DNA from 3 places in the [Clostridium] colinum genome. Region 2 is predicted to be linked to each of the others. Evidence: predicted binding sites of a transcription regulator. Region 2 holds the regulator's gene; each other region holds the start of a gene.
What was found. Region 2 encodes Rex, which represses fermentation and respiration genes when NADH is low (regulators of the CRP and FNR family bind a similar motif). Its sites were predicted from a motif close to ATTGTTAANTANTTAACAAT; they were not measured.
Positions count from the first base shown of each region.

Region 1 (10,709 bases), 1.0 Mb from region 2:
AGCAGTTCCTAAGTTATTAAGAGTGTGTAAATATCTAAAAGACATTTTTGTAACAAGTGGTCTACCATCTATACCAACACCTGCGATAGATTCTGTTACCCAAGTAGGGTCTCCTGAGAATAATTGATTATATTCTGGTGTACGAGCAAATTTTACAAGTCTTAATTTCATAATAAAGTGGTCAACAAATTCTTGAATTTGCTCTTCAGTATATCTACCCTCTTTTAAATCTCTTTCTGCATATATATCAATAAACGTAGATGTACGACCAAGAGACATAGCAGCACCATTTTGTTCTTTAATAGCTGCTAAATAGCCAAGATACATCCATTGTATAGCTTCTTTAACATCATTTGCTGGTCTTGAAATATCAAAACCATATATTTCACCTAATTTTTTAAGCTCTCCAAGTGCTCTAATTTGTTCTGATAATTCTTCTCTATCACGAATAATGTCAGAAGTCATTATATCACCTGTAGAACGTTTTTGTTCTAATTTATCTTCTATAAGTCTATCAACACCATATAAAGCAACTCTTCTATAATCACCTATTATACGGCCACGTCCATAAGCATCTGGTAAACCAGTTATTATTTTGCTTGAACGGCAAGCTTTCATTTCATCTGTATAAGCATCAAAAACTCCTGCATTATGAGTTTTTCTATGAGTAGTGAAAAACTCGCTAATTTCTGGGTCTACTGTATATCCATATGCTGCACAAGAGCTTTCTGCCATTCTTATACCACCATAAGGTTGTAAAGAACGTTTAAAAGGTTTTTCTGTTTGGAAACCTACAATAGTTTCTTTATCTTTGTCTAAATAACCTGCGCTGTGAGATGTTATTGTAGATACAACTTTTGTATCCATATCTAAAACACCGCCAACTTCACGTTCTTGTTTAGTAAGCTCCATAACTTGAGCCCAAAGTTCTGTTGTATTTTTAGTAGGACCTGCTAAAAAGCTATCGTCTCCTTCATATGGTGTGTAATTTTTTTGTATAAAGTCTCTTACATTAATTTCTTTTTGCCAGCTACCACCAACAAAATCTTTCCATTCAGTGTTCATTAATCATTCACCCCTAAAATAACAATATTAAAGTTAAAATTAATTTAAAGTATATTAAATTAATATACTTTCCTTTTCATTTAACATTATATAATATATTTCTATATAAATCAAGATGCTTATTAATTAATTTAGTTAAATTTTTTTACTTATTTTTTTATGATTTTTTAGCATATTTAACAATATTTTTAATACTATATGTTATAGCTTATAAGTCCTATATTTAAACTAAATAAGTTTAATTAAAATATAATATCTTAAATATTTTGTAACCAAATTAATTATATTTAATATATTATTATTAGGACAACCAATGTCCTTAATTTATAACTTAAAAGGAGAATTTTTATGGGTTTAAATCTTTCAAACAAATTAATAGATAAAGATAATATTTTATGTAACGAAACATTTTTTGTAACACTTGCCCTTTCAGCCTCACCAGATATACAAAGTAATCCAACAGACATAGCTCTTGTTTTAGATAGATCTGGTAGTATGACTGGTTTACCGCTAGAAGAAGTTAAGATTGGTGCTAAAACTTTTATTGACATTATTGAAGAAGCTACAGATGGTACTCCAGATGGTAATATAGGTAGTGGTAGTAGAATTGGTATTGTAAGTTTTTCTACTGATGCAACAAAAGATGTTCCTCTTTCAACAGATGTATCTACTTTAAAAACAGCTATAGATGATTTAGTAGCTGGAGGAAATACAAATCATTCTAGTGCATTTAAAAAAGCAATGGAATTATTTGACCCTTCATCAAATAATGCTAAAGTTATAGTAATGTTTACAGATGGAAAAACAACTGTTGGGCCAAATCCTTCGATAGATGCCGCCCTTGCAAGAAGCTTAGGTATAACTATTTATTGTATAGGTCTTAATGGTTCTGGTGGTATAGATATAACTACATTAAATGATTGGGCCACTGACCCAGATAACACACATGTTTATATAGCCCCTACTCCTGATGATCTAGAAGAAATATTTAAAACACTTGCTGCAAATATATCTAAAGTTGGTGCAACAAATATTGTTATAGATGAAGTATTAAATTCTAATTTTAATATAGTAGAAATTCTTACACCTAATATAGGAAATGCAAGTTTAATAAATAATACTACATTAAAATGGACAATTAATGAGCTTGGTAAAACATCTAATGAAGGTGCCTCTTTAAGCTTTAAAGTAAAATATATAGGAGATTCATCTGGTATTTTTAATGTAAATGAGTCTATACAATATCAAGATAATGAAGGTAATATAGCTAATTTTGGAAATCCAGAAATTACAATCGATTGTACAAAAACAGTTATTGTAGACCCTTGTCCAGAACCAAAAAATATAGTTTTTGAAAATTGTGAAAATTATTTAGAGTATGATTTAGGAGATTATGCTTTAGACCATTTAGGACGTATATTAGAATTAAGTCTTACTATTAAAAATGTTTGTCCCAATAAAAAAGTCGCTCTAGCAATTACTGTAAATGAAATAGATGATAATAATACAGAAAATAAAAAAGCTATGAAAATAATTTCTGTACCAATCCATAATAGTAATGCATGCGAAGATATAAGACTTACAAATATAAAATTTGTTTTACCTGAAGAAGACAACCTTATATGTAAAGAACGAAAATTTGCAATAAGAGTTATTGGTAACTATATTGATGATAATCCTATTTGTTAATTTTTTTATTGACAATAATTATAAATAATGTTATCATATGTAAAAAAATGTTATTTTATGTAGATTTTTGTCGTTTTATGTAAAATAACTTTTATAATACTTAAGAGGTGATAAAATGAAATCAACTGGAATAGTTAGACACATAGATGAACTAGGAAGAATAGTTTTACCTAAAGAACTTAGAAACAAATTTAACTTACGTTATAGAGATGGTTTAGAAATTTTTATTAAAGATGACTTTATAATTTTAAAAAAATGTGAATCTACAGATATTTTTAATGGCGATGCAAAAGATTTAATTGAATATGAAGGTAAAAAAGTTTCCATACAGTCTCTCAAAAATTTAATTGAAATCGCTAAAAAAAATGGTTATAATATATAATAAATTTACTACTTGATTATTAGTTATGCTATAAAGATAAATATTATATTAAAAATAGGTTATTTTATAACCTATTTTTAATATATGTATTAATTTCTAACCAATTAGGATAAAAATCTAATATATTTAATATTCTCCAAAATGATTTTTCATCTTTTATTAATTCTAAGCTTAATATGTCGTTAATCATTATATATTTTAATATATCATTAGGTACATATAACTTAATTTTTTTATTAGTATATATATTGTTCATTATCAAATAATTATCAAACCACTTTGTATATACTAAAAAAATTCCATTTTTATAATTTTCTTTATTTTTTAAATAACTTTTTTTATAATTATTGAAATCTACTATTTTATTATTAGAAAAACACTTACTTGATTTATAATTTTTTATATAATTACATCTATTTATTTCATTTAATATAATTTTTTCATCTAGCTCTATATCTATATCTAAAAAATTATTAAAAAACTTTACTATTTCATCTACTCTATCTTTTTGATTATAAAATAAATAAACATTTATTAAATCATTAAAGTTTTCAAACTTTTTATAATTATTAATAAAAAATTTATAAAAAGACATATATATGTTTTTTTCATCTTCATTTAAATATTTTACCCTTTTTAAATTACATAAAACATTAAATATATCTCTATTCATAATTTATCACCTACTATGTTAAAATATTTACATAATAAATGATATTTATACTATTAATAAAATATTACTTATTTATAATTTTTTTATATGTTGTATTATAGTATATAAAGCATACAATAAATCCCATTATAAATCCACCTATATGCCCTGCATTATCGATATTAACGCTACTAAAACTTGCTAATATACCTATAACACAAAATATACCTATTGTATAATAATCTAATCCATCTAACTTTATTTTTTCTTTTATAGAAAAGTATAAAGTTGCACTTTCTAATGCAAATATAGCACCACTAGCACCTATAGAATAAGTTTTTGTAAATATAATACTAAATATTCCACTAGATATTCCACCTATAAAAAATATTAACAAAAAGGCTTTCTTACCTAAATATTTTTCTATTCTTGTACCAAATATATATAAGCTTAAAAGATTTGATAAAAGATGCATTATTCCAGAATGTAAAAACAAAAATGTTATAAGCCTATAAAACTCCCTATTTTTAAATAAATTCGGTGATATTCCGTAACTATATATAATAGCATCTTTATCAATTGACATATTTGTAAGCATATATGATAGCATAATAATAAAAATAGTTGCGTATGTAAGATAGCTATTTTTAGATATAACATAGTTATTTTTTTTTAATTTTATCCCTTTAAAATCATTTTTTAAAGAGCTATTAATATATTTTTCTATATCTAAAAATTTAGTTGGTTGGTTTGATTTTTTTATCATTTTTTTATTTAATAAATCTACGCCCCATAATATGCTTATAATTTTATTATCTAAGTTTAACTCATAGTCTAAAAAATTAATATCTTGTTTTGAAAAATTTTCTCCTATTAATATTTTTATAATAAATATTTTTGATAAATTATAATTTTTTAAAATAATTTTACTATATTCTTCTACAGTATTAAAACATTCTTTATAATTTTCATCATTTGATATAGGTACAATTAAATATCCATTAGTTCCTATAGTTTTAAAATAAATATCTTTATTAAAAATAATATTTTCTATTTTAAAAAAGTCATTATTTAACAGACAGTCATTAAAGTTTGACAAAAATTTTAAATTCATTATTGTTTCCTCTTAAATATTAAAATGTAAAATTTTCTATGTTTGTATTTTATAACAATATTTGTAATATGTAAAGGCAAATTATACCTGGTATACCTAAAATACCAGCAAAAATGCCTGTAAAAATATTTATATTTAAATGTAATCCATTAGATTTTAGTAGTATATTAAATATATAAATAAATAATACACCCAATAAAAAATTAAATAAAATATTTATAGCATACTTATTATATAAGATTAACACTAAAACAAGTATGCCTATCATCATATAAATAATTGCATTAGATGTCATACCACCCTCCTATGATGCTGGAAATTTTTGTAATATTTGTGGAAAGTTTATTACTATCCCTTTTTCTTTACTAAGTTTTAAAAAATAATCATATTTTTTTTGCAAAGACATTATTTCATATATTATACTATCTATTAACGTATCATCATTAGCAAAGTTTAAACATAGCTCTGCATACTGTAATTTAACTTTAGTATCTTCTAAAAAATATATAATCTCTGTTGCTTCACTATCTAAAGAATTTGTAGATTTTAATAAATTTTTTCCTTTTTTTAACAATAATAAATTTTCCATTTGTACCCTCCATAAACTATCTAATAAAACTTATCTATGACTTTAGTATTAATATAGTCAAATTTTTACTTATTTATTCTAAAAAATAACAATTAGTTGACTAAATAATAACAATTGTTTAAAATAATTTATATGCACTCTTAGCTTAAAAGGATAGAGCTTTTGGCTCCGGACCAAAAGATATGGGTTCGATTCCCATAGAGTGCATCTTTATCAAATAAATATTTAAACTATAAATTATGTTAAAAATAACCATATTATTGTATTTATTTATAAAATAATTTATGTATCTATAATATATTAAATTATTTTTGTATATTTTTAATATAAATTATTAAATAAAAATTTAACAATAATAATTATTAAAAATCGTTTATTTTTATTTAATTCTTATTGTTGAATAATTCCTTGTAATATAGTATAATATAAATATACATATAATTAATTATTATTTGGAGGAATATTAATATGGAAAAAATTATTGTTGTTGGTGCTAACCACGCTGGTACTGCTTGTATAAATACAATACTTGATAATTATAAAGACAAAGAAGTTGTAGTATTTGATGCTAATAGTAATATAAGCTTTTTAGGTTGTGGTATGGCTCTTTGGATTGGTAAACAAATAGCTGGTCCAGAAGGTTTATTTTACTCTAACAAAGAAATATTAACTGGCAAAGGCGCTAAAATCTATATGGAAACAAAAGTTGACTGTATAGATTATGCTAATAAAAAGGTTTGTGCAACAGACAAAAATGGAAATAAAATAGAAGAAACTTATGATAAAATTATTTTAGCTACTGGGTCTTTACCTATCACTCCAAAAATTGAAGGTATGGAACTTAATAATGTGCAATTTGTTAAATTATATCAAAATGCTGCTGAAGTTATAGAAAAATTAAAAGACGATAGCATAAAACACGTTACAGTTGTTGGTGCTGGTTATATTGGTGTTGAGCTTGCTGAAGCATTTAAAAGAAATGGTAGAGATATAACTTTAATTGATTGTGCAAGCACTTGTCTTTCTGGATACTATGACCAAGACTTTACAGATATGATGACAGAAAATTTAAAACAAAATGGCGTACAAGTTGTATTTGATGAAATGGTTAAAAAAATAGTAGGTAAAGACAAAGTAGAAGGTATCGTTACAGATAAAAATGAATATAAAACAGATATGGTTATTCTCTGTATTGGGTTTAGACCAAACAATGAACTTGGTAAAGATGATTTACAATTATTTAAAAATGGTGCATATGTTGTTAACAAAAGACAAGAAACTAGCATAAAAGATGTTTATGCTATTGGAGATTGTGCTACTGTTTATGATAACTCTATCAAAGATACAAACTATATAGCTCTTGCTACAAATGCTGTACGTTCTGGTGTTGTAGCAGCCCATAATGCTTGTGGTACAGATATTCAAAGCATTGGTGTTCAAGGGTCTAATGGTATAAGCATTTGGGGTCTTAATATGGTATCTACTGGTCTTACATTAGAAAAAGCTAAAGCAAATGGATTTGATGCTATCACAACTGAATTTGAAGATTTACAAAAACCTGCATTTATAGAACATAACAATGAAAAAGTTAAATTAAGAATAGTTTATGATAAAAATACAAGAGTAATTTTAGGTGCTCAAATGGCTTCTAGAGAAGATATATCTATGGGTATCCATATGTTCTCTTTAGCTATACAAGAAGGAGTAACTATTGATAAATTAAAATTATTAGATATTTTTTTCTTACCACACTTTAACCAACCTTACAACTATATTACTATGGCTGCATTAACAGCTAAATAATATATAATAAACTAATAAAGGCTAAAGATAATCTTTAGCCTTTATTTTTAAATAAATATTTTAAAAAATATAATAAATTTTTATTATTTAAGTTTTTTTCTATTGTTTTTATATTCCCACCAAGGATATAAATTTTCTTTATCTACTATGTAACTTTTTTTAGCAAGCTCTGCTAAAGGCTCGTCTGAAAAAGAATCTGAATAAAACTCTCTTATTATTGTATTAGGTCTTTCTTTATTAAGCCTTACTACCTTTTCTTCACCATAACAATTAAGCCCTGTATATTTACCTGTTTTTTTATCTACTTTAGATGCTATTAAATGTTCTATTCCTATCTTTTTACATATAGGAGCTAACAAAAATTCTGGAGAAGCCGATATTATAATATCTGTTTTTTCTTGTTTATCATAATACCAACTTTTTATATTTTTTATATTTATATCCCAAAATTTTTCTACTTCTCTATCAATGTTCTTAACTATTTTAAAACAACTATAAAATTTTTCTTTAAATTTTGTTTTTTCCATAATTCCTAAAGAAAATGGTATAAAGTAAATAAATTGTTTAGGCAAATATATTACTATTTGAGGTTGTCTCTTTAATAAATATAAGTAAAATTTTTGTGTACTATCTCCATTAAATATTGTTTTATCAAAATCGTAAACATTTACTTCCATAACATTACTAAAACTAAATCTGTATAGATTTTAGTTCTTTTCCTTCTATATTTTTTATAATAAATTTTTTATCTTCATAAATCATATAACTATTTTCTTGATTTTCTTTTGGCATAGATATAGACCCTGGATTTATGTATAAACCTTTTTCAAGTTTTTCTATTATATTAATATGTGTATGTCCATGTATTAATATATCGTTATCTCCTATATTAGGCATATTATCTTTATTATATATATGTCCATGTGTTAAAAATAAATTTATTCCATCTACATTTATTATATTATAATCTGAAATAATAGGAAACTCTAAAACCATTTGGTCTACTTCCGAATCACAATTTCCTCTAACACATATAATTTTTTCTTTAAATGTGTTTAATGTTTTAAATACTTCTTGTGGGTTATAATGTTTAGGTAAAGGATTTCTTGGACCGTGATATAATATATCCCCTAATAAAACTATTTTATCTGGCTTTTCTTTACATATAATATTTTTTAAAACATTACAATAAAACTTTGAACCGTGTAAATCTGATGCAAATAATATTTTCAATTTATATTCCTTCTTTCATTTTTAATATAATAATAAAAATTAATAAATTTAAATTATTTTCGAACAAATGTTTGATTTTTTTGTGATTTTATGCTATTATATTACTATAAATTACAAATTATTACTTATTAGGAGGTTATTTTTATGAGTTTACATATAAAATTTTTTATAGGGCTTTTTATTAGTTGCATTTGTTTTTTATCTTCTTTTATTATTTGTGCTCTCCTATCTTGCCCTACTAAAATTATGATTTTATTTTGTACTAGTTTTTTAATAATAATGCTTATTTGTTTTATAGGCTTTTATATGTCATATAATAACCTTAGTATAAAGTTACTTATACCAATTAAAAAATTTTATTATATAATATTGCTAACCATTTTATAAAGTTTTTGGTAAATTTATTACTTTATTTTCAATATAAAATTTAGCTATTTCTAAATCTATAGGGTTATCTATATCTAAAGAATGATATTTGTCCATTATATAACCATACTTATTGTCTTTTAAATATCTATCATTATTTATATCATTAGTATAATTTATATATATAGCTCCATTTAAAATATAATATTTTTCCATTTCCTGTCTTAAACTTATATCACTTTCTATTAATGGAGTTATTTTATTATCATTACTTATACTTCTTATTAATGTAGGATTTTTATCTGTTTCTGTAATAGATAAAATACTTGGTAAATTATTATTTATAAGCATTTCTAATGCTTCATCTATATGTTGGTGTGTTCTAAATGGTGATGTAGGTTGAAGTAAAATAATTATATCATAAGTTTCTCCAACATCTTTTAATCTTTTTAAAGTATATACTATAGATGTTATAACATTAGAGTTATCTTCGGCTAAATTTTTAGGTCTAAAAAATGGAACTTCTGCACCATATTGTTTTGATATTTTAGCAATATCTTCTCCATCTGTACTTACTAAAATTTTATCTACATAGTTACTTTTTTTAGCTGCATTTATAGTATATGATATTAATGGATTTCCTGCTAAATCTATTATATTTTTATTTTTTATTCCTTTACTTCCTGCCCTTGCTGGTATAAAAGCTAAAACTTTTTTATTATCTATCATTTTTTCACCTTAAAAATTAATATTATAAAACTTTTTACTACAATCAACATTTTTATTTAAAAATTGTTTTATTAAAAATACTATATTTTTACAAGTATCATTCTTTTCATATGGATTTTTGCAATTTTTAATTTCATTTCTAAATTCATGACTTAAAGCTTTTTCTATTGCTTTTTTTATTTCACTAACTTCAACTTTACAATTAATAACACTGTCACAAGTAATTCTACCTTTCTGTCTAATACCAATATTTACTGTTGGTATACCAAATGATGGTACTTCTATTATGCCACTAGATGAATTTCCTACAACTGCATCTACATACTTTATTGCACTAAAGTATTTTATTTGCCCCATTGTGTCAAAAGCTATTGCATTTTTATTTTTATCAACATATTCATCTATCATATCATTAATAATTCTTCCATCTGTATCTGCATTTGCTTTAGTAAAAATAACATTAATATTTTCTATCCTATTAATAGCGTCTAAAATACTTTTAAATTGCTCCTTAGAAGATATACTTTCTAATGTAACTGGATGAAATGTTACAACAATTGTATTTTTTTTAATATTAAAATTAATACTTTCTTCTAATTCTTCTTTACTTAAAAGTTTTAATTTTTTTACATTTTCTGTACCTATAGCTCCTACATTAAATACATATTCTGGTATCTCACCTAATTGTATAACCCTTCTTCTATATTCTTCAGTACTAGTAAAATGTATATGACTCATTTTTGTTATACAGTGTCTTATAGTATCATCAATAGCACCTTCTGTTATTTCTCCACCATGTAAGTGAGCTAATTTTATATTATTAATCATAGCAGCTATAGACACAGCTAAAATTTCATATCTATCACCTAATATAACAACTATATCTGGATTTAGTCTTTGAAATACTTCACCAAAACTTATAATAGCAAGCCCAATAGATTTATTTATTCCTATTTTAGTATCCGAACTTAAAAGCATTTCAACTTTTTCATCTATAAAAAATCCATCTCTTTCTATATTTTTATATGTAAGCCCAAATTCACTTGATAAATGTGCTCCTGTTGCTACTAATTGTAATTTAAGGTCT
Region 1 covers NZ_OW712331.1:491,139-501,847, reverse strand. The annotation lists gene pflB (formate C-acetyltransferase) at 1-1,065, opposite strand, end outside; gene NBW53_RS02515 (vWA domain-containing protein) at 1,414-2,754, shown strand; gene NBW53_RS02510 (AbrB/MazE/SpoVT family DNA-binding domain-containing protein) at 2,870-3,136, shown strand; gene NBW53_RS02505 (hypothetical protein) at 3,201-3,809, opposite strand; gene NBW53_RS02500 (rhomboid family intramembrane serine protease) at 3,874-4,902, opposite strand; gene NBW53_RS02495 (pro-sigmaK processing inhibitor BofA family protein) at 4,952-5,197, opposite strand; gene NBW53_RS02490 (DUF2508 family protein) at 5,207-5,491, opposite strand; tRNA gene NBW53_RS02485 (tRNA-Arg) at 5,626-5,698, shown strand; gene nox (H2O-forming NADH oxidase) at 5,960-7,294, shown strand; gene NBW53_RS02475 (HAD-IB family phosphatase) at 7,378-7,971, opposite strand; gene yfcE (phosphodiesterase) at 7,985-8,527, opposite strand; gene NBW53_RS02465 (acylneuraminate cytidylyltransferase family protein) at 8,909-9,622, opposite strand; gene neuC (UDP-N-acetylglucosamine 2-epimerase) at 9,632-10,709, opposite strand, start outside.
Region 1: a site for Rex is predicted at 5,826-5,845, ahead of nox (H2O-forming NADH oxidase). Genes of this name have one in related genera too.

Region 2 (10,709 bases):
CTGGTTTAAGAATGCTATTTTCTGTAAGTCCATTTGCGTCTAATATTTTTTGAAAATGAGAGCCATTTCCATATACTTTTTTACTAATAGTCCAAATCATATCTCCTTCTTTAACAATATATTCGCTTGATGAAGAAGTATTACTAGTATTTTTATTAGGTTTAGAAGTAGTTGTTTGTTTAGAAGTTTCTTGAGTAGCTTTTTCTGTAGTAGCTTGAGTAGCTTGTTGAGCTGATACAGTTTTTAAACGTTCATTTTCTTGTTTTAAGCTTTCTATTTCACTTTTTAAAGATTCTTCTGCAAGCTTATTTTCTGTAGCAACTTGGTTATTTAGTAGTTCTTTTACTTGTAAATTAACTTTTGTAAGTTCTTTTTTTGTAGATATCAAAGTTACAGCTAAAAAAGCCGTAGATATAGTTAAAACTATTATAATAGAAAAAGATATAATTTTACCTATTAAAGAAGAAGAGCTTTCATCATAATAATCTTCATCATATTCATCATCAAAAAAATCTTTTCCATATATTTCTATATTTTTTCTATATTTAGTTTTATTATTTTGAGATTTATTTATTTTTTTTGATGGTTCTTTTTTATGATCTAATTTTTTAGAATTATTAGGTTGGATATCTTCATTATCATAATCTTCATCGTAATTATAATCTTCATCTTCATCGAAGTCTTCTTCTAGGTCAAAAGTATTATTATCATAATCTTCATATTCTATATTAAAATCGGATTTTTCATCTGGTTGATTTTCTTTTTCATCATCTAAAATTTTTTTTACTAATCTTTTGGTAATATCTTCACTAAAAAGTTGTTGTGAATTTTTGTTTTTAGTATCCTTGTTGGACATGTTAAGCCTCCTAAATTTTATTTTTGTAAAAGTATAAACTATTTCATATTACAATTTTATAACCTTAAGCATAAAAAGTCAACTTTAAAATAAATATAATTTATTTATAGATATTTTGAAATATTTTGTTATTAATTGATAATTAAAAAATAAAAAGATTATTTTTTTTTGAGCTACCAAATAAAAAAGCTAAGTTTTCTCGTGCAAGGAGCTAAAGCCATCTAAAAATCTAGCTTTGTCTACACGGAGCAAAGCCTAGTATACGATTATAGATGAGAATTATTTGTTTTCATACTCTTTTCTTTTTTGTATTATTTCTATTTTGTCTAGAGTCTAAAATACATAATATTTTTAATTATTTTTAATAGTTAATATTTTATATATAAATTATAAACATAAAAATAAAGTATATTAAATATTTGATAGTTTTATATAAAAATATATACAAAACTAATAAAAACTAATATTATTATTGAAAAAAAGTTAAATTTGTTATATTATTAGTTATAGAAAATATTTTGAGGTGATACTATGGAAAACTTTGTAACAGACTATGTATATTTTGATAATGATACAAAAGAATTTAAAAATGTACATATAAAACTTAATGTATTAGATGATAAATTTATAATAAATATAACATCAGAACATATATTACAAGAGGTTTCAATATTAGAAATTTTAAAGCAATTTAATAATAATTTTACAAAAAAACTTAGAATATCTTTAGTAGAAGATTGTGATATATTTGTTACAGATAAAAATGGAAAAAGAAAAATAGAGTTAGAATATGGAGAGTTTTTTATTAAAAATACTATTAAAGAAAGTTAATTTTAAGGAGAAAATATATGTATTCTGTAAAAATAGAAGAGTTAGTTAAAGAATATGAATTAAAAAATTTAACACCTAGTGTAGATTTTTCTGAAAAAACTTTATCTCATCCAGAAGTAAACAGACCAGCCCTACAATTAGCCGGATTTTTTGAATATTTTGCTTCTGAGAGAATACAAATAATAGGGCTTGTAGAACATTCTTACATAAATACTCTAACTAAAGAAGAAAAAGAAGAAATATTTGAAAAAATATGTGCCTATAAATTACCTTGTATAGTATTTTGTAGAGATTTACAGCCACCAGAAGAATTTTTAAATATTGCTATAAAATATAATATTCCTATATTTCAAACACAAGATGCTACATCAGAGTTTGAAAGCGAAGTTATAAGATGGTTAAGAGTTCAACTTGCACCAAGAGTTACAATGCACGGTGTTTTAATTGACATATATGGTGAAGGTGTTCTTATAATGGGAGAAAGTGGTGTTGGTAAAAGTGAAACAGCACTAGAGCTAATAAAAAGAGGGCATAGACTTGTTGCAGATGACGCCGTAGAGATTAAAAAAGTTTCACATAATACGCTTGTTGGAAGTTGTCCAGAGGTTATAAGATATTTTATAGAGCTTAGAGGTATTGGTATAATAAATGTAAAACAAATGTTTGGAGTACAATCTGTTAAAGACACTCAAGCAATAGACCTTATAATAAAATTAGAGCCTTGGGAAAAGGGAAAACAATATGATAGATTAGGTATTAACGAAGAATATATGGATATATTAGGAAACGAAATAGTATGTCAAACTTTACCAGTTAGACCAGGTCGTAACCTTGCTATGATATGTGAATCGGCAGCAGTTAACAGAAGGCAAAAGAAAATGGGATATAATGCAGCTCAAAATTTAAGTGATAGAATAATGAAAAGTATAGAAAATTAATTACATAATATTTAAAATATTTAAATAGGAGATAAATATGTACTATATAGGAATTGATTTAGGTGGTACAACTATAAAAGGTGGTATTTTAACAGAAGATGGAAAAATAATAAGGACTATATCAAAACCAACTTTACCACAAAGAGAAGATAGTGAAATAGTAAAATCTATGGCTTTGGTTGCTTTAGAGCTTATAAAAGAAGAAGGGCTAAATATAAAAGATATACATAATATAGGAATTGGAGCACCAGGACTTATAGATAGTAAAAATAAGGTAATAGTAGCCTCTAGCAATATTAATTTTAATAATACAAATATTGAAAAATATATGAAAAATCATATAAATTTACCTATATATTTAGAAAATGATGCAAACTGTGCTACAATAGCTGAATTTTTATGTGGTAGTATGAAAGGATATAAAAATGCTATAATGCTTACTATTGGTACAGGCGTTGGTGGTGGTATTATATTAGATAGTAAAATAGTTAAAGGTAGCTATCTTGGTGAAGGTGAGTTAGGGCACACTATTATAGACTATACTGGCGGAGAATATTGTGGTTGTGGCCAGAAAGGTTGCTTGGAGACATTTTGTTCTGCTAATGCTATTATAAAATATGCAAAACATTTATTAAAAGATGAAAAAGAAAGTAAAATTTTACACTTTGCAGAAAGTTTTGATGATATTAATGCAAAAAATATTTTTGATGCATATGATTTTGGAGATGATATAGCAATAAAGGTTATTGAAAGATTTAATACATATTTAGCTATCGGTATAGTAAATTTTATTAATATATTTAAGCCAGATGTAATAGCTATTGGTGGGGGAGCTTCGGCAAGAGGAGAAAAACTTACAAAACCAATAGAAAAAATTGCTCAAAAAATGATTTATGGAAATGGATTTGAGACAAAAATAGTGCCAGCTACTTTAGGCAATGACGCCGGAATAATAGGAGCAGGTATGATTAGTAAGGTGTAAAGTTTAATAATAAAAACTATATAAATAAAACTTAAAATATTACATATATTATAAGTATATTGTTAGACTTGGAGGCGCTTTATATTGAATATATTTGAAGAAATTTTAAATAAAGAACAAATTTTTATAAATGAGCCTATGAAAAATCATACAACATTTAAAATAGGTGGTAATGCAGATTATTTATTACTTCCTAATACAATACAAGAAATATTAGATTGTATAAAAATTTGTGAAAAAAATAATATAGACTATTACATTATTGGTAATGGAAGTAACCTTCTAGTTTCAGATAAAGGATTTAGAGGGGCTATTATAAAGTTATTTAAAAACTTTAATAATATAGAGATAGATAAAAATATAATAAAAGTACAATCTGGAGCTACATTAAGCTCTATTGCTAAAAAAGCATATGAAAACTCCTTAAAAGGATTTGAATTTGCAGCGGCTATACCAGGAACTATTGGTGGCGGAGTTAGTATGAATGCAGGAGCATATGGTGGAGAGCTTAAAGATGTTATAAAGGAAGTTACTATTTTAGAAAATGGTAAAATAATAACTTTAGACAATAAAGATTGTGAATTTGAATATAGAAATAGTAAAATATTAAAAAATAGGCTAGTAGTATTAGAAGCTATAATTGAACTTGAAATTGGTGAAAAAGAAGAAATACTTGAAAAAATGAAGCAAAATAACAAAGCTAGAAATGAAAAACAACCAGTAGAATATCCTAGTGCTGGTAGTACATTTAAAAGGCCAGTAAATAATTTTGCAGGTAAATTAATTATGGAGGCAGGATTGGCCGGAAAAAGTATTGGTGGAGCTTGTATATCTAATAAACATTGTGGATTTATAATAAATAATGGAAATGCCACTTGTGAAGATGTTTTAAAATTAGCAGATTTTGCTTGTAAAGAAGTTAAAAATAAGTTTAATATTACCCTTGAAAAAGAAATACGTGTTATAGGTGAAAGTTAGGTGATAATATGAAATACGTCATATTAACGGGTATGTCTGGAGCTGGTAAAAGTAGTGTTTTAAAATTTTTTGAAGATATAGGATATTTTTGTGTAGATAATTTACCACCTTCTTTAATACCAAAGTTTATAGAACTTTGTGATAAGCCAGCTACCGAAATAGAAAAAGTTGCTATAGGTATAGATATAAGAGGTGGAAAGCTATTTGATGATTTTTTTACGTATTTATCTGAGATGAAAAATGAAAATCACTCTTTTGAAATATTATTTTTAGACTGTTCTGATGATGTATTGTTAAAAAGATATAAAGAAACAAGAAGAAGCCACCCCCTTGCAAAAGGTGAAAGATTAATAACAGGAATAATAAGAGAAAGAGAACTATTAAGCGATATAAGAAGAAAATCGGATTATATTATTGATACAAGCCATATTTTAGCAAGACAGTTGAAACAAAAAATAAATGATATATTTATAGAAAATAAAGAGTTTGATAGCCTTATGATAAATGTTTTATCTTTTGGATTTAAATATGGTATACCTAGTGATGCAGACTTAGTATTTGACGTAAGATTTTTACCTAATCCATTTTATATAGAAGAATTAAAACCACTTACAGGTAATGATGTTTCTGTACACGATTATGTTATGAAATACGAAGAAAGCAATATATTTTTACAAAAATTATTAGATATGATAAATTTTTTAATACCTAATTATATAAAAGAAGGGAAAAATCAATTAGTAATAGCTATTGGTTGTACAGGAGGTAAACACCGTTCTGTAACATTAAGTAATGAACTTTATAATCAACTTAATAAATTGCAATATAGTACTATTATCACACATAGAGATATTGACAAAGATAGTAAGAAATAGTATATTACAATAAGGTGATAAGATATGTCTTTTTCTTTAAATGTAAAAAAAGAAATTTATACAATAATTAATAATAGACATTGTGCTATATCTGAGTTATCGGCTATTATTGACCACTGTGCAGATATAGGTTATAATCCTTTATTTATTAATATAGTATCAGAAAATATACTTTTATTAGAAAAATTTAAAAATCTTTTAAAATTTATTTTTGATATTGATGTTTGTATAACAAAAGATAATAGTAAAACACATAAAATTTTTATACAAAAAGAAGAATTAATAAATAAAATATTTAATATAATAAATAAAAATATATATGAAGAAGAATTATACAGCTCTATGATAGTAAGTAAAATATGCTGTAAAAGAGCGTATATAAGAGGAGCTTTTTTAGGTGTTGGATATATTTGTTCTCCAGAAAAAAACTATCATTTAGAATTTATATGTAACACATACAATCAAGCCCAAAATCTTAAAAATTTAATCAACTTTTTTGATATAGATGCAAAATGTATAGAAAAAAAAGAATATTTTATTCTTTATATTAAAGAAGCAGAACAAATAGTTGAATTATTAAACATTATAGAAGCACATAAATGCTTATTAGAGCTTGAAAATATAAGAATATTTAAAGAAGTTAGAAATAATGTTAATAGAATAGTAAACTGTGAAACTGCTAATCTTAGTAAAATTGTGTCAACAGGTGTTAAGCAAAAAGAAGATATAGAATTTATAAAAAAAACTGTTGGATTAGATTATTTGCCAAAGCCTCTTAAAGAAATAGCTATTTTAAGACTTGAAAATCCCGACAAAAGTCTTCAAGAGCTTAGTCAGATGACAAATCCTACAATAACTAAGTCTGGTGTAAATCATAGACTAAAAAAAATAAATCAAATTGCAGAAAACCTAAGGGGGAAATAAGATGAAAGAACAAAATTTAAAAATAACAGCATCTATCGAGGCAAGAGAAGTTGCATTAATTGTACAAATAGCTAGTAAGTTTACTAGCAACATTAAAATTATACTTGATGATAAAAAAGTAAATGCAAAAAGTATAATGGGTCTTATTGCCCTTGGCAGCTTAGATGGTAAAAATGTTACCATATTAGCAGAAGGAAATGACGAAGAAGAGGCTGTTAAAGATTTATCAGATTTTTTAACAAAATAAATTTTATGCTACCATTTTGGTAGCTTTTTTTATATTTGTAAATAAATATAATTTTTAAATAAAATATAAAGGTAGAAAATACAAAAATAAAATCAATAAAATAATACTTTATACACAAAGAAATATTATTGAAACAAAGAATATTATAATAATAATGTAATAAAAATAATTTTATCTCCTAAGTTTATAATAAAAATACAACATTTAACTAATAAAATTACTATATATAAACTATTAATAGCGAGCTTGACAATATTATGAAATTTGATATATTTATAGATGAGGTACTATTAAAAATAATTTATAGGAGATTAGAAAAATGAACTTATTTAAGCTAAAAGAAAATGGAACAGATGTATCAACAGAAGTTTTTGCAGGTGTTACAACATTTATGACAATGGCATATATATTAGTTGTAAACCCGAATATTTTAAGCTCAACAGGTATGGATAAAGGGGCATTGTTTACAGCAACCGCAATAGCAGCATTTATAGGGTGTTTAACAATGGCGCTTTTAGCTAATTATCCTTTTGGATTAGCACCTAGTATGGGACTTAATGCTTATTTTGCTTATACCGTAGCTAATGAATATGGTTGGCAATTAGCACTTTTTGCAGTATTTATTGAGGGTATCATATTTTTAGTATTTTCATTTTTTAATATTAGAGAATCTATATTTAATGCCGTACCAAAAAATTTAAAAAATGCCGTTAGCGTAGGACTTGGTGTCTTTATAACATTTGTAGGGTTACAAAATGCTGGTATTGTTGTTAAAGACCCAGCAACAGCATTAACTCTTGGTAATATAAAATCTGTAGGGCCAGCTTTAGCTATGCTAGGTGTTATCATCACTGTAGTTTTAAGTGTAAAAAAAGTAAAAGGTTCATTGTTTTGGGGTATATTAATAACATGGGGACTTGGTATAATTTGCCAGTTAACAGGGTTATACCAAGTTGATATAGAACAAGGACAATTTAACCTTATACCAGAAGGAATTATATCTATACCTCCTTCTTTAAAAGATATAAATATTTTTACAGCATTTAAAAGTATAGATTTTGACATTATAAAAATAACAGATATTGTTGTTATTGTATTTGCTTTTTTATTTGTAGATATGTTTGACACAATAGGGACACTTATAGGAGTTTCTGAAAAGGCTAAATTTTTAGATAAAGATGGTAAACTACCAAAATTAAAACAAGCACTTTTAGCAGATGCAGTTGCTACAACAGCAGGGGCTATGCTAGGAACATCTACAACTACTACATTTGTAGAGAGTGCATCTGGTGTTGCCGAAGGTGGTAGAACTGGTTTAACATCAACTGTTACAGGTTTATTATTTTTAGTATCTTTAATATTTTCACCTATATTTATTACAATACCAAGCTTTGCAACAGCTCCAATCCTTATAATAGTAGGTTTATTTATGATTGAAAATGTTGTAAAGATAGACTTTAGTGATTATACAGAAGGTTTACCAGCTTTTATAACTATAATAATGATGCCATTTACTTATAGTATAGCGGATGGTTTAGTATTTGGATTTTTAAGTTATGTATTTATTAAAATGTTAACTGGTAGAGCTAAAGAAGTTAATAAAGTAATGTACATATTAGCTATATTATTTTTATTAAAATTAATATTATCTTAAAAATTTAAAATATACTCAAAATAACTTAAGATTATTATAATTTTAAGTTATTTTTTTATTAAACAAAATATTTTAAAGTAACTTTTTTATATTTTTGAAAGGGTGTAGATAAATTCTGCACCCTCAAGTTATTTTTTTGTTAAAAAAATTAATTTTAGTCTTCTGTAATTTCTCCAGAGTTAAATCTGTAAGCTAATGTCATTAAACTATCTGTAAGATGAACATTTTCTACAATAATGCCATCAGATAATTTTAATTCAGTGTTGGAAAAATTCCAAATGCCTTTTATACCATAGCTAATAACAGATTTATATAATTCGTAAGCATTTACTCGAGGTACAGCTAATACAGCTATATCTATTTGATTTTCTTTTGTAAATTTTTCTAAATTTTTTATGTCTTGTACTTCTAAGTCTTTTATTTTAGTTCCTATAATATTAGAATCTATATCAAATATACCTATAAAATTAAAACCTCTTTTTTCAAAATTAGAATAGTTTAATAATGCTTGTCCAATCTTTCCAGCACCTAATATAACTAAATTATATGTTTTATTTAACCCTAGAATTTCTCTAATTTCATTTAAAAGAAGTTCTACGTTATATCCATAGCCTTGTTGTCCAAAACAACCAAAGGTATTTAAATCTTGTCTTATTTGAGAAGCTGTAATGTTCATTTTAGCGCTTAAGTCTTTAGAAGAAATTCTTGTTATACCATTATCTAGTAAATCTCCTAAAAATCTATAATATCTAGGCAAGCGTTTTATGACAGCTAAAGAAACTTTTTTATCCATTAACACCATTCCTTTATTAAGATATTAACAAAATTATACAACTTTGTTTTCTTTTTGTCAATGTTAGCTCTTTTAAAACTTATTATATTTTGTTATAATTGTTATAATTAATTAAAATATAGGAGGCAAAATATGATATGCGCTTGTAATAACATAAATAAATCTTTTGGTATAACAAATGTATTAACCAACATATCATTTAACATAAATGAAAAAGATAGAGTTGCTCTTGTAGGGGTTAATGGAGCTGGTAAGTCTACATTATTTAAAATAATAACAGGAGAAATATCTCAAGATAGTGGTGAAGTTATTATACCTAAAAATACTAAAATAGGATATTTTTCTCAAAATTTAAATTTAAATTTAAATGAAGATAACACACTATTTGAAGAGCTTTTAACAGTTTTTTCACACATAATAAATATGGAAATAAAGTTAAGAGATTTGGAAGAAAAAATGAGTATATTAAAAGATGAAGAGCTTAGCTTAACAATGAAAGAATATGACAAAGTGTGTGAATATTTAAATCAAAATAACGCATTTGATTATAATAGCCGTATAAAAGGTGTATTAAAAGGTTTAGGATTTGTAGAAGATGATTTTTATAAACAAGTTAAATGTCTTTCTGGTGGACAAAAAACTCGTATAGCTCTTGGCAAAATATTATTAGAAGAACCAGATATTTTACTTTTAGATGAACCAACAAACCATCTTGATGTAAAATCTATACAATGGTTAGAAAATTTTTTAAAATCATATAATAAAGCATTATTTATTATATCTCACGATAGATATTTTTTAAATAAAGTAGTAACTAAAGTAATTGAATTGGAAAATAGTAAAGCAACAGTATATAATGGTAATTATTCTGATTACTCAAACAAAAAGCATATAGCTAGAGAGATAATGCTAAAGCAATATTTAAATCAACAAAAAGAAATAAAAAAACAAGAAGAAGTTATAAAAAAATTACGCTCATACAATAGAGAAAAGTCTATAAAACGAGCAGAAAGCCGTGAAAAGCTATTAGATAAAATGGAGAAAATAGAAAAGCCAGATAGTTTGCCACCACAAATGCGTCTTACATTATCACCAAAAAAAGAAAGCGGAAATGATGTATTGACTGTTAAAAATTTATCCAAAAGTTTTGATTTTGAACTTTTTAATAATATATCTTTTGATATAAAAAAAGGGGAGAAAATAGCACTTATAGGGGCTAATGGTATAGGGAAATCTACATTAATAAAAATGATAATGAATAAAATTTCTATTGATAAAGGTAGTATTGATATAGGAGCCAATGTTATTATAGGATATTATGACCAAGAACAGGAAAATTTAAATATGGATAAAACAATATTTGATGAAATATCGGATACATATCCTAATTTAAAAAATGAAGAGATAAGAAATGCACTTGCCGTATTTGTTTTTACAGGTGATGATGTATTTAAAAAAATATCTAGTTTAAGCGGGGGAGAAAAAGGAAGAGTTGCACTTGCAAAAATAATGTTATCTAATGCAAACTTTCTTATATTGGACGAGCCTACAAACCACTTAGATATGGTATCTAAAGAAATATTAGAAGATGCATTAAAATCTTATACCGGAACTTGTATATATATTTCGCA
Region 2 covers NZ_OW712331.1:1,517,381-1,528,089, reverse strand. The annotation lists gene NBW53_RS07505 (LysM peptidoglycan-binding domain-containing protein) at 1-856, opposite strand, end outside; gene NBW53_RS07500 (hypothetical protein) at 1,388-1,687, shown strand; gene hprK (HPr(Ser) kinase/phosphatase) at 1,705-2,625, shown strand; gene NBW53_RS07490 (ROK family protein) at 2,663-3,607, shown strand; gene murB (UDP-N-acetylmuramate dehydrogenase) at 3,692-4,585, shown strand; gene rapZ (RNase adapter RapZ) at 4,594-5,460, shown strand; gene whiA (DNA-binding protein WhiA) at 5,485-6,384, shown strand; gene NBW53_RS07470 (HPr family phosphocarrier protein) at 6,386-6,631, shown strand; gene NBW53_RS07465 (NCS2 family permease) at 6,951-8,285, shown strand; gene NBW53_RS07460 (redox-sensing transcriptional repressor Rex) at 8,440-9,078, opposite strand; gene abc-f (ribosomal protection-like ABC-F family protein) at 9,211-10,709, shown strand, end outside.

Region 3 (10,709 bases), 120 kb from region 2:
CATAAAACAAAGCTTTGCCTTGGGTTGTGCAAAAAGCTAAATTTTTAATACTCTAGCCCTTATACAAAAAAATTAACTTTTTTCATACACTACCTCAAAAAATAATCTTGTTATTTTTTTGAAAGGTTGTAGACTTTGTCTACAACCTATTATATACTAATAAAGTTTATTTTTAATCTATTAATTTAAATTTAGATAAAATATTTATAAATTTTTCTCCTTTAGGTAACAACATTAAATCTTCTCTTTTAAAACCACCTATAATAGCTAAGCTAACAACATAAACTATCATTGCAATAAATATACTAAATAAAGTGGATATAGTGTTATTATTACTTATATAAAATAGACCTTTATAAGAAAAATGACAAACTACACCCATAACAATAGATGCTAACATTGGTTTAAATAATATACTATTATAATCTGGTCTTATTTTAGTAGCTTTTTTTAATGCTCTAAAATTTAAAATAGATGCTACAATATAACATACCGTTGTACTTATTATTGCACCTATAACATTTATGCTAGGTATAGCTATTAAAACATAATTTATAGGTATTTTTATAAGAGACCCTATTAAAGCATTTTTAGCTGGTGTTGTCATTTTGCCAATACCTTGTAAAATACCTGTTATTATTTGGCAAAGTGCTAAAAATATAATGCTTAATGCTCCCCATTTTAAAAGGTTTCCACCGTCATAATAATTAGGGAATAATAAAAGCAATATTTCATCTGCCAACACTCCCATACCAATAGCCGCTGGAATAGATATTATCATAGTAAGCCTAAGTGTTATATCTATTTTTTTTCTAACTGTTTTTTTATCTTTTTGCACCATACTACTAGCTATACTAGGTAAAACGGCAGTAGCAAGTGCCGTAGATATAGAAACTGGCAAAGTTGTAAGTGTTACATATTTACCTGTAAGTTGACCGTATAAAGCCGTTATTTGACTATCTGTAAAAGCTTTAGATGCCAAAAGTCTACTATTTACCATTTGCATATCTATAAGGTTTGTCATACTAAAAATAGCCGTACCTGCAATAATAGGAGTAGCTGTTTTTACTATTTTTATAGCTATTTCTTTATTTGTTTCTATCCTATATTTATGGGTCCTTTTTGCTAATTTTCTATTTATATATCTCTTTTTATTAAAAAATACTATTAATATATATATAAGACCTGCCAAAGCACCTATACCAGTTCCGGCTGTACCACCTGCCGCCCCAAGAGGCAAACTTATTTTAACTAAAATATATGCTAAATATATACTAAAAATTGCATTAAATATTTGCTCTATAACCTGTGATAAAGCTGTTGGCACAGTTGTTCCAAGCCCTTGAAAATAACCTCTAAAAACTGACATAACAGACACTATAAAAACTGTTGGAGCTAATGTTAATATTGTGTAATAACTATTAGGGCTACCTATTATCTTACAAAAAAATCTAGCAGATACAAACATAATTATTGCAAATATTAGCCCTACTGTTGATGCTAAAATAAGAGCTATTTTAAAAGTTTTTTTAACATTTCTATACTCTTCTAACGCTATTTTTTCAGAAACTATTTTTGATATAGCCGCAGGCAATCCAGCCGAACTCATAACTAAAAAAAAGTTGTATAGATAAAATCCTGCACTATATATACCATTACCTTCATCTCCTAGCATATTAGTTAAAGGTAATCTATATAAAAACCCTAATAACCTAACTAAAAGACTAGCTATTGCTAATATGGCTGCTTGTTTTATAAATTTTGTTTTGCTCAACAAGATACCTCCTTAGCAATATTTTATTTCAAAATATTTTCATCTATTGTTTCAGCATCTGCCCAAATTCTTTCTATATTGTAAAACTCTCTGTCTTCTTCATTAAATAAATGAACTACTATGTCACTAAAATCTAATAAAATCCAACTTTTTGTTTGAAATCCTTCAATATGTGTTTTTTGTATATTACATTGTTTGTGTAGCTCTTCTTCTACTGCATCTGCCATAGCTCTTAGCTGACTTGAATTGCTAGCACTTGCTATAACAAAATAATCTGCAATAGGTGATAAATTAGCTATATCTATTACTTTTATATCTATTCCCATTTTATCATCTAACGCTTTGTATGCTACTTTTACTGCTTCAAAAACTTGTTCTTTGTTCATTTTTTCCCTCCTAATTTTTGTAATAATCGTATGCTTCCATACTTAAATGATGTATAATACGTCCCTTTTTAAGATTAAATTGTATAGTATTTTCTAATATATATGCCATAGCCTTGTCTAAATCTTTATAAGCAAGCTCTCTAGCCTTATATATTCCCTCAAAATAAGGTCTAGTAGGCTCTATATAGTCTGCTATATAAATTATTTTTTCAAGATTAGACATATTTTTTTTACCAGTAGTATGATATTTTATACTATTTAATATATTTTCATCTTTTATATTATAAATATCTTTTGCTACATAATATCCTAAAAAGCTATGGGCTAAGTCTGGTTGCTTTTTTAAAACTTCATCTAATTTAAAATTATACTTTTCACAAGCTTCATATATTTTAGGTAAAGAAAAACATTTACAACAATCATGTACAAGACCTGCTAAAAATGCTTTTTCTTTATCTTCATTATGTTCTATTGCTAGACTTTTAGCCTCTTTTGCAACTTGTATAGAGTGATAAAATCTTTTTTCATTAAGATTTTGTTTTAATATATTTATTTGTTTTTCATATTTTTTTAAAAAATCTGTTTTATACAAGCTATTTTTATAAATATATTCTTCTACATTTTTTGGTAAAAGATAAGTAATTGTTTTTTCTTGCTCTATTCTTTTTCTTATATTGCTAGATGATATTTCAAGCATTGGTGTTTCACAAAAATATATTTTATCTTTATATTTATTTATTAAATTTTTAGTATTTTCATCTAAAATATATTTAGGTCTTGTTGTAACTATAAATCTACATAAATTAAAAATTTCTTCTGTATCTTTCCAATTATATACTTGATTTATTGTATCTGTACCAGTTATAAAATAAAGCTCTACATTTTCGTCACACATAGATTTTATCTGTCTTAATGTATCTATTGTATATGTTGTTGTATGTCTGTCTATCTCTATGCTTGATATAAAAAAATTAGGATTATCTTGTATAGCAAGATTTAACATATTATATCTATCTTGCCCACTAGCTATATTAATATTTTTTTTATGAGGTGGCTCACCTGTTGGTATAAAAACTACTTTATCAAGGTTATATCTTTCAAAAGCATAACTACTAGATAAAAGATGTGCATAATGTACAGGATTAAATGTCCCACCCATAATACCTAATTTTTTTATATTTTTAAAATTTTGCATCTAAAAAATTCACTCCAAGCTATATATAAAATCTCCATAAAAAATCTTTTGCTTCTTCTGCATAATCTATATTTATTCTTTTGCCACATTTTACAGAATTTATATTAAAATCTTTATTATCTACTATATATATTTCATTAGATAATATACTTTTTTCATTAAAAGTTTTATCTATTTTAAGCCCTTTACAAAGTTTACCAGGACCATTTAAAAAATTTTTCTTTTGATATAAACTAAGCTTATTATAACTTTTATTATATCTTAACATACTTAATTTTTCTATGTTTTCTACCGGCTCAGCACTTCTTATTAAAACGGCTGAAGGCTTATTTATTGTATCTGTAATAATATTAAAACAATAATACATACCATATATTAAATAAACATATATAGTAGACCCATTCATATAAAAAGTTTTTGTTCTATTTGTTATTTTACCACCATATGCGTGACAAGCCTTATCTATATCACCTAAATAACTTTCAGTTTCTGTTATTTTTACTATTATTTTTTCATTATCTATTTCTCTAACAATATATTTCCCTACAAGCTCACGCCCTACCGTTAGGGCGTCTCTTGTAAAAAAGCTTTCTTTTAATTTTTCCATAATTTATGAAAGTTTTTCTATACCTTTTTTTATTCTTAATAAAGTTTCTTCTTTACCAAAAATTTCTGCCATTTCACTAGCTCCACAAGGAGAAGAAGGCTTTCCAGATAAAGCTGTTCTAACTGGCCATAAAACTATACCATTTTTTACTTCCATTTTAGCTACAAGCTCCATCATAGCATTATATATACTATCATTATCCCAATTTTGTAGATTTTCAAAAACAGGTAATATATTTTTAAGCACATTTAAAGATATGCTTTCATCTGTTTTCATTTTTTTGTGTATATAAAGTTCTGTGCTATATTCTGGTAATTGTTCTATAAAGTCTACCATATCTATTATATCATTTATAGTACCTATTCTAGTTTTTATATGTTCTGCTATTTTTTTAAGATTATAAGGTTTTGTTATAACACTTTTTAAAACTGGCTCTGCCATTTCAAAAAACTTATCAAAATCCATTTTTTTAATATACTCACTATTAACCCACGTAAGTTTTACTATATCAAATATAGCTGGAGACTTGCTAAGTCCTTTTACATCAAAATTTTGTATAAGCTCGTCTAGTGTAAATATCTCTTGATTAGTAGAAGGAGACCAACCTAAAAGCGCAATATAATTTACTATAGCATCTGGTAAATATCCTTTTTCTATTAAATCTTGAAAAGAGGCATCTCCATTTCTTTTAGATAATTTTTCTGTTTGGTTTTTCATAACTGGTGGCAAATGAATATATGTAGGTATATCCCAACCAAAAGCATCATATAAAAGATTATATTTTGGTGTAGAAGATAAATACTCTGAACCTCTAACAACATGTGTTATATTCATTAAATGGTCATCTATAACATTTGCAAAATTATATGTAGGTAAACCATCAGATTTAATTAATATTTGGTCTTCCATTTCTTCATTTTCTACTGTTATTTCACCGTATACTTCATCAACAAATGTAGTTTTACCTTCTTTTATTTTTTGTCTAATAACATAAGGTATATTTTCTTTTAAATTTTTTTCTATTTCTTCTTTAGATAAAGATATACAATGTCTATCATATTTAGCTATACCCTCTTCTCCTTTTAAGCTATCTAACCTATCTTTATCACAAAAGCAATAATAGGCCTCACCTTTTTCTACTAATTGCTTAGCATAGTCTAAATAATTATTTTTTCTTTGGCTTTGTATATATGGGCCATATTCTCCACCGACGTCTGGGCCTTCGTCGTGGTTAATCCCTGCCATTTTAAGCGTTTTATAAATAATATCTGTTGCTCCTTCTACAAAACGTTCTTGATCTGTATCTTCTATACGTAGTATAAATTTTCCATTTTCCGATTTTGCTATTAAATATTCATAAAGAGCTGTTCTAAGATTTCCTATATGCATATACCCCGTAGGGCTAGGTGCAAACCTTGTTCTAATCATAGTATCCTCCATTTACATTATTTCATTATTATTCAATATATCATACCATTTTTACAAAAAAAATGCAATATTTAATATCTAGGTTGTAGACTTTGTCTACAATATCAAAAAAATAACAAGATTATTTTTTTTACATACTTTATAAAAAATTAGTCTAAAATATTTTCTCTTCATTCTTCTAATATATTAAGCCTATAAATTATAAAAATTTAACAAAAATAAATCTTATGTATATTTTAACACAAATATTATATTATATGTACTATTTTATTTAAATATTAAAAAAATAATTTATTATTAAAATTTTAAAATTAAAAAAATGGTAAAAGTTATTGCAATGTATAATTAGCTATGTTATAATCTATTTGTTATGTTAATATAGAGATGCCAAAATGTATCTCAATTTTTTAGAAAGAGGTGTTTTACAATGAGAGAAGGAATTCATCCAGAATACTTTCAAGCTAAGGTAAAATGTAACTGTGGTAACGAGTTTGTAACTGGTTCTACAAATGAAGAAATTCGTGTTGAGGTTTGTTCTAAATGTCATCCATATTATACTGGTAGCCAAAAACTTTTACTTGACGCTGGTGGACGTGTTGATAAATTCAACAAAAAATATGGTAGAACTAACCAACAATAATTTATTTTTAATATACTTATTATTAAAAATTAACCCTAAAGGATTTAATTCTTTAGGTTTTTTTAATTTATTTTATAAACTTTCTAATCTTTCTAAATATAACTTTATTTTATTATGTTATTAAAAGATGATATTTATATATTTAAAATAATTTTTAATTTTGTATAAAATTATTTTAAAAAGTTACTGTATGAATAAAGCAAGATTGGTTGTTGTTAAGATTAATGATAAATTTTTAAAATTTATCACTATAAATAAATCATAATTTAATTTATAAGTATCTAAGTATTTTATATATATATTTATTATAAAAACATATATATAGTTTATAATTTTTCTATTAGTAAATTTTCTATTTCTTATTTGTAAAATATTTTAATTGTTTATATTTTTCTATCACTAAAAATGGTAAATAGGCTATAAAAAATTTTAGTTTATCTTAAATTGAAAAAGAGTATAGACAAAGTCTACACTCTTTTTTAACATTTGATATATAAAACTTACTTAAATTATTTACCGTAGTAAACTTTTAAGAAGATTTCTTTCATTTCACTCATAAGAGGATATCTTGGGTTAGCTCCTGTACATTGGTCATCAAAAGCATCTTCAACCATTTGGTCAAGAGAATCTAAGAATACTTTTTCTTCAATACCATATTCTTTGATAGATTTTTTGATACCAACTTTACCTTTTAATTCTTCAATAGCTTTAATAAGGCTTTCAAATTTTTCTTTATTGTTATTACCTTTTAAGCCTAAGAAATCTGCAATTTCTGCATATCTTTCAATAGCTTTAGGGTATTCATATTGAGCAAATGTACCCATTTTAGTAGGTGTTTCAGAAGCATTAAATTTCATTACTTCAGTTATTAATAATGCGTTTGCAACACCGTGTGGTAAATGATGATAACCACCTAATTTGTGTGCCATAGAGTGGCAAATACCTAAGAATGAGTTAGCAAATGCCATACCAGCTAAAGTAGATGCATCTGCCATTTTAACTCTAGCTTCAACATCTGTTTCACCTTGTTCAAAAGCACGTGGTAAATATCCAAAGATATTTTTAAGTGACTTAAGAGCAAGACCATCTGTATAGTCTGTAGCTAAAATAGAAGAATATGCTTCTAAAGCATGAGTTAATGCATCAATACCAGATGCTGCTGTTAATCCTTTTGGTTGGCTCATCATTAAGTCTGCATCAATAATTGCCATATTAGGAAGTAACTCATAGTCTGCTAATGGATATTTAGTACCTGTTGTTTCATCTGTAATAACGGCAAAAGGTGTAACCTCAGACCCTGTACCAGAAGATGTAGGAACTGCAATAAAGTATGCTTTTTCACCCATTTTAGGGAATGTATATATACGTTTTCTAATATCCATAAATCTCATAGCCATATTTAAGAAGTCTACTTCTGGGTGTTCATACATAACCCACATAATTTTAGCAGCGTCCATAGCAGAACCACCACCAACAGCTATAATACAATCTGGTTCAAATGCTCTCATAGCTTCAGCACCAGCTTTAGCACAAGCAAGAGTTGGGTCTGGCTCAACCTCAAAGAATGTAGCATGTTTAATACCCATATTATCTAATCTATCAGTAATTTGTTTTGTAACACCAGATTTAAATAAGAATGAATCTGTAACAATAAACGCTCTCTTTTTATCCATAACAGATTGAAGCTCATCAAGCGCAACTGGTAAACAACCTTTTTTAAAGTAAACTTTTTGTGGAGCTCTAAACCAAAGCATATTTTCTCTCCTTTCAGCTACTACTTTAGTATTGATTAAATGTTTAACACCAACGTTTTCAGAAACAGAGTTACCACCCCAAGTACCACAACCAAGTGTTAATGAAGGAGCAAGGTTAAAGTTATAAATATCACCAATACCACCGTGAGTAGAAGGTGTGTTTACAACAATACGTCCTGTTTTCATCATAGCTGTAAATTGGTCTAATCTTTCTTTACCAACTAATGTATCGATAAAAATAGAAGAAGTGTGTCCATAACCACCGTCTTTAACTAATGTATCTGCTTTTTGTAAAGCTTCGTCAAATGATTTAAATTTATACATAGCTAAAACAGGAGATAATTTTTCGTGTGCAAAAGGTTCAGATGGGTCAACAGATGTAACTTCACCTATTAATATTTTAGTTTCTTTAGGAACTTTAATACCTGCCATTTCAGCAATTTTGTATGCTGGTTGACCAACTATGTCTGCATTTAATGCACAAGCATTACCTTTTTTAATTAATATAGTATCTTTAACTTTTTGTATTTCACTGTCTTTTAATACATAACAGCCTCTATCTATAAACTCTTGTTTAACTTCTTTATAAATTTTTTCGTGAACAATAACAGATTGTTCTGACGCACAAATCATACCATTATCAAAAGTTTTAGAGTGTATAACAGAGTTTACTGCAAGTTTAACGTTTGCTGTTTCATCAAAAATAGCAGGAACATTACCAGCTCCAACACCAAGAGCAGGCTTACCAGAAGAATAAGCAGATTTAACCATACCAGGTCCACCAGTAGCTAATATAATATCTGCATCTGCCATAACTTGGTTTGTAAGCTCTAAAGATGGCTCATCTATCCAACCAATAATGCCCTCTGGTGCACCAGCTTTAACAGCTGCATCTAAAACAATTTTAGCCGCTTCTATTGTAGCATTTTTAGCACGTGGATGTGGGCTTATTATAATAGCATTTCTAGTTTTTAAAGCAAGTAATGTTTTAAAAATAGCAGTAGAAGTAGGATTTGTAGTAGGTATAACAGCCGCTATTGTACCAATAGGCTCTGCAATAACTTTTGTACCAAAAGATTTATCTTCGCTTAAAACACCACAAGTTTTTGTGTTTTTATATTTATTGTATATGTATTCTGAAGCATAGTGATTTTTAATAACTTTGTCTTCTACAATACCCATACCAGTTTCTTCAACAGCTTTTTTAGCAAGATAAATTCTTTGTTTGTTAGCTGCTAATGCTGCAGCTGCAAATATTTCATCTACTTGCTCTTGAGTATAAGTAGCAAATTGTTTTTGAGCTTCTTTAAGCTCTTTCATTCTTGCTTTTAAAGTTTCTTCACTATTAACAATAGTTATAGGTTGCTTTTTGTTAGCCATAAAATTTTCCTCCTAAAATGATATAATATATTTATAATCTAAAGATAAATAATGTAAAATAAATAAAATTATAAAACTTTAGATTTTAATATTCATAAAATCCAACATTTGTTTGATATTTATTTAACAATTATATTATATAGTATTGTTATTTATTTGTCAATATAATTTTAAAAAATTTTACCAAATTTAATTTTTTACATAAATTTCTATTTTATAATTATAAAAAAAATTTTTATACATTACAAATATATTACAAATTTTAATAAATTGTTAAAAAAAATGTTTTTACCTTGAAAAAATAAATATGTTTTGTTATACTTTAATTCAATTAACATTTTAGGAGTTTATACTTATGAAAAATTTGGATATTAAATATAAAAAAAAGTTTTTTTATATATTTTTTAGTATTTTAGGTGTTTTTTTTATAGCTTTATTACTTATATTTTTAAGCTATAAATTTTTTAATGCCGAACCTGCTTATGACCCTTTAAAACAAAGGAGCTCTGCTCTTATAACAGATAAAGAAATAAAACAACAATCTGAGCAACAGTCTAAAAGTATTTTTACTCCCCCTGTTAGAACAAATGTGTTAATAACTGGCGTAGATAAAGCAGAAAATTTAACAGATGTTATAATGGTTGCTAGTTTTATTAGTACTACTGGAGAAATAAACTTACTTTCTATACCTAGAGATACATACATAAACTTTACTGGTGATAAACTTAAAACTCTTCGTAGTGTAAATAGAGGTGCGCCAAGCCATATGAAAGCTAATTCTGTATATGCTTATACTAAAAGTAGTGGTATGGATATTTTAAAAAGTAGTATAGAAGATATGCTTGGCATAAAAATTGATTATTATGTAAAGGTAGATTTAAAGGCTTTTAAAAATATTGTAGATTCTGTTGGAGGTATATATTTTGAAGTCCCAAAAGGTGGACTTAAATATAGTGACCCAACTCAAAATTTATATATAAACCTTAAAGAAGGACGTCAATTATTAAACGGTGATGACGCAGAAGGCTTAGTTCGTTTTAGAAAAGGCTATGCTAGACAAGATTTACAACGAGTAGAAGTTCAACAACAATTTATAAAAGAATTTGTTGCACAAGTTTTAAACAAGGAAACTATTATGAATAATTTAGGAGAAATAGCTTTAAATCTTATTAAATATGTAGAAACAGATTTTAGTATATCAAATTTCCCTAAATATATGGGGTGTATACAAAATATTAATCCAGATAAAATGAAATCAGCGACCTTGCCAGGTTCTCCACAAATGATAGATAATTTATCTTATTATGTTTTTGACCCTAATACCACAAAAGATATTGTTAATGAGTTTTTCTATGGAAACACAGATCCAGACCAAGAAACTACTACCTCTTCTACTTCTGAAGAAGTTGAAACTAGCTCTAACAGTAAAACAAAATCTTAATAATAAACTAAATAGGAGGTAACTATGAAAAGAAAATTTTTAATATCTACATTAGCTTTAGCTATAAGTTTATCTACATTTATACCTAAAAGTGTTTTTGCAGA
Region 3 covers NZ_OW712331.1:1,641,591-1,652,299, forward strand. The annotation lists gene NBW53_RS08055 (putative polysaccharide biosynthesis protein) at 173-1,774, opposite strand; gene rsfS (ribosome silencing factor) at 1,798-2,160, opposite strand; gene nadD (nicotinate-nucleotide adenylyltransferase) at 2,171-3,355, opposite strand; gene NBW53_RS08070 (DNA-3-methyladenine glycosylase) at 3,375-3,962, opposite strand; gene gltX (glutamate--tRNA ligase) at 3,966-5,390, opposite strand; gene rpmE (50S ribosomal protein L31) at 5,818-6,030, shown strand; gene adhE (bifunctional acetaldehyde-CoA/alcohol dehydrogenase) at 6,540-9,164, opposite strand; gene NBW53_RS08090 (LCP family protein) at 9,520-10,605, shown strand; gene NBW53_RS08095 (phosphodiester glycosidase family protein) at 10,630-10,709, shown strand, end outside.
Region 3: a site for Rex is predicted at 9,309-9,328, ahead of adhE (bifunctional acetaldehyde-CoA/alcohol dehydrogenase). Genes of this name have one in related genera too.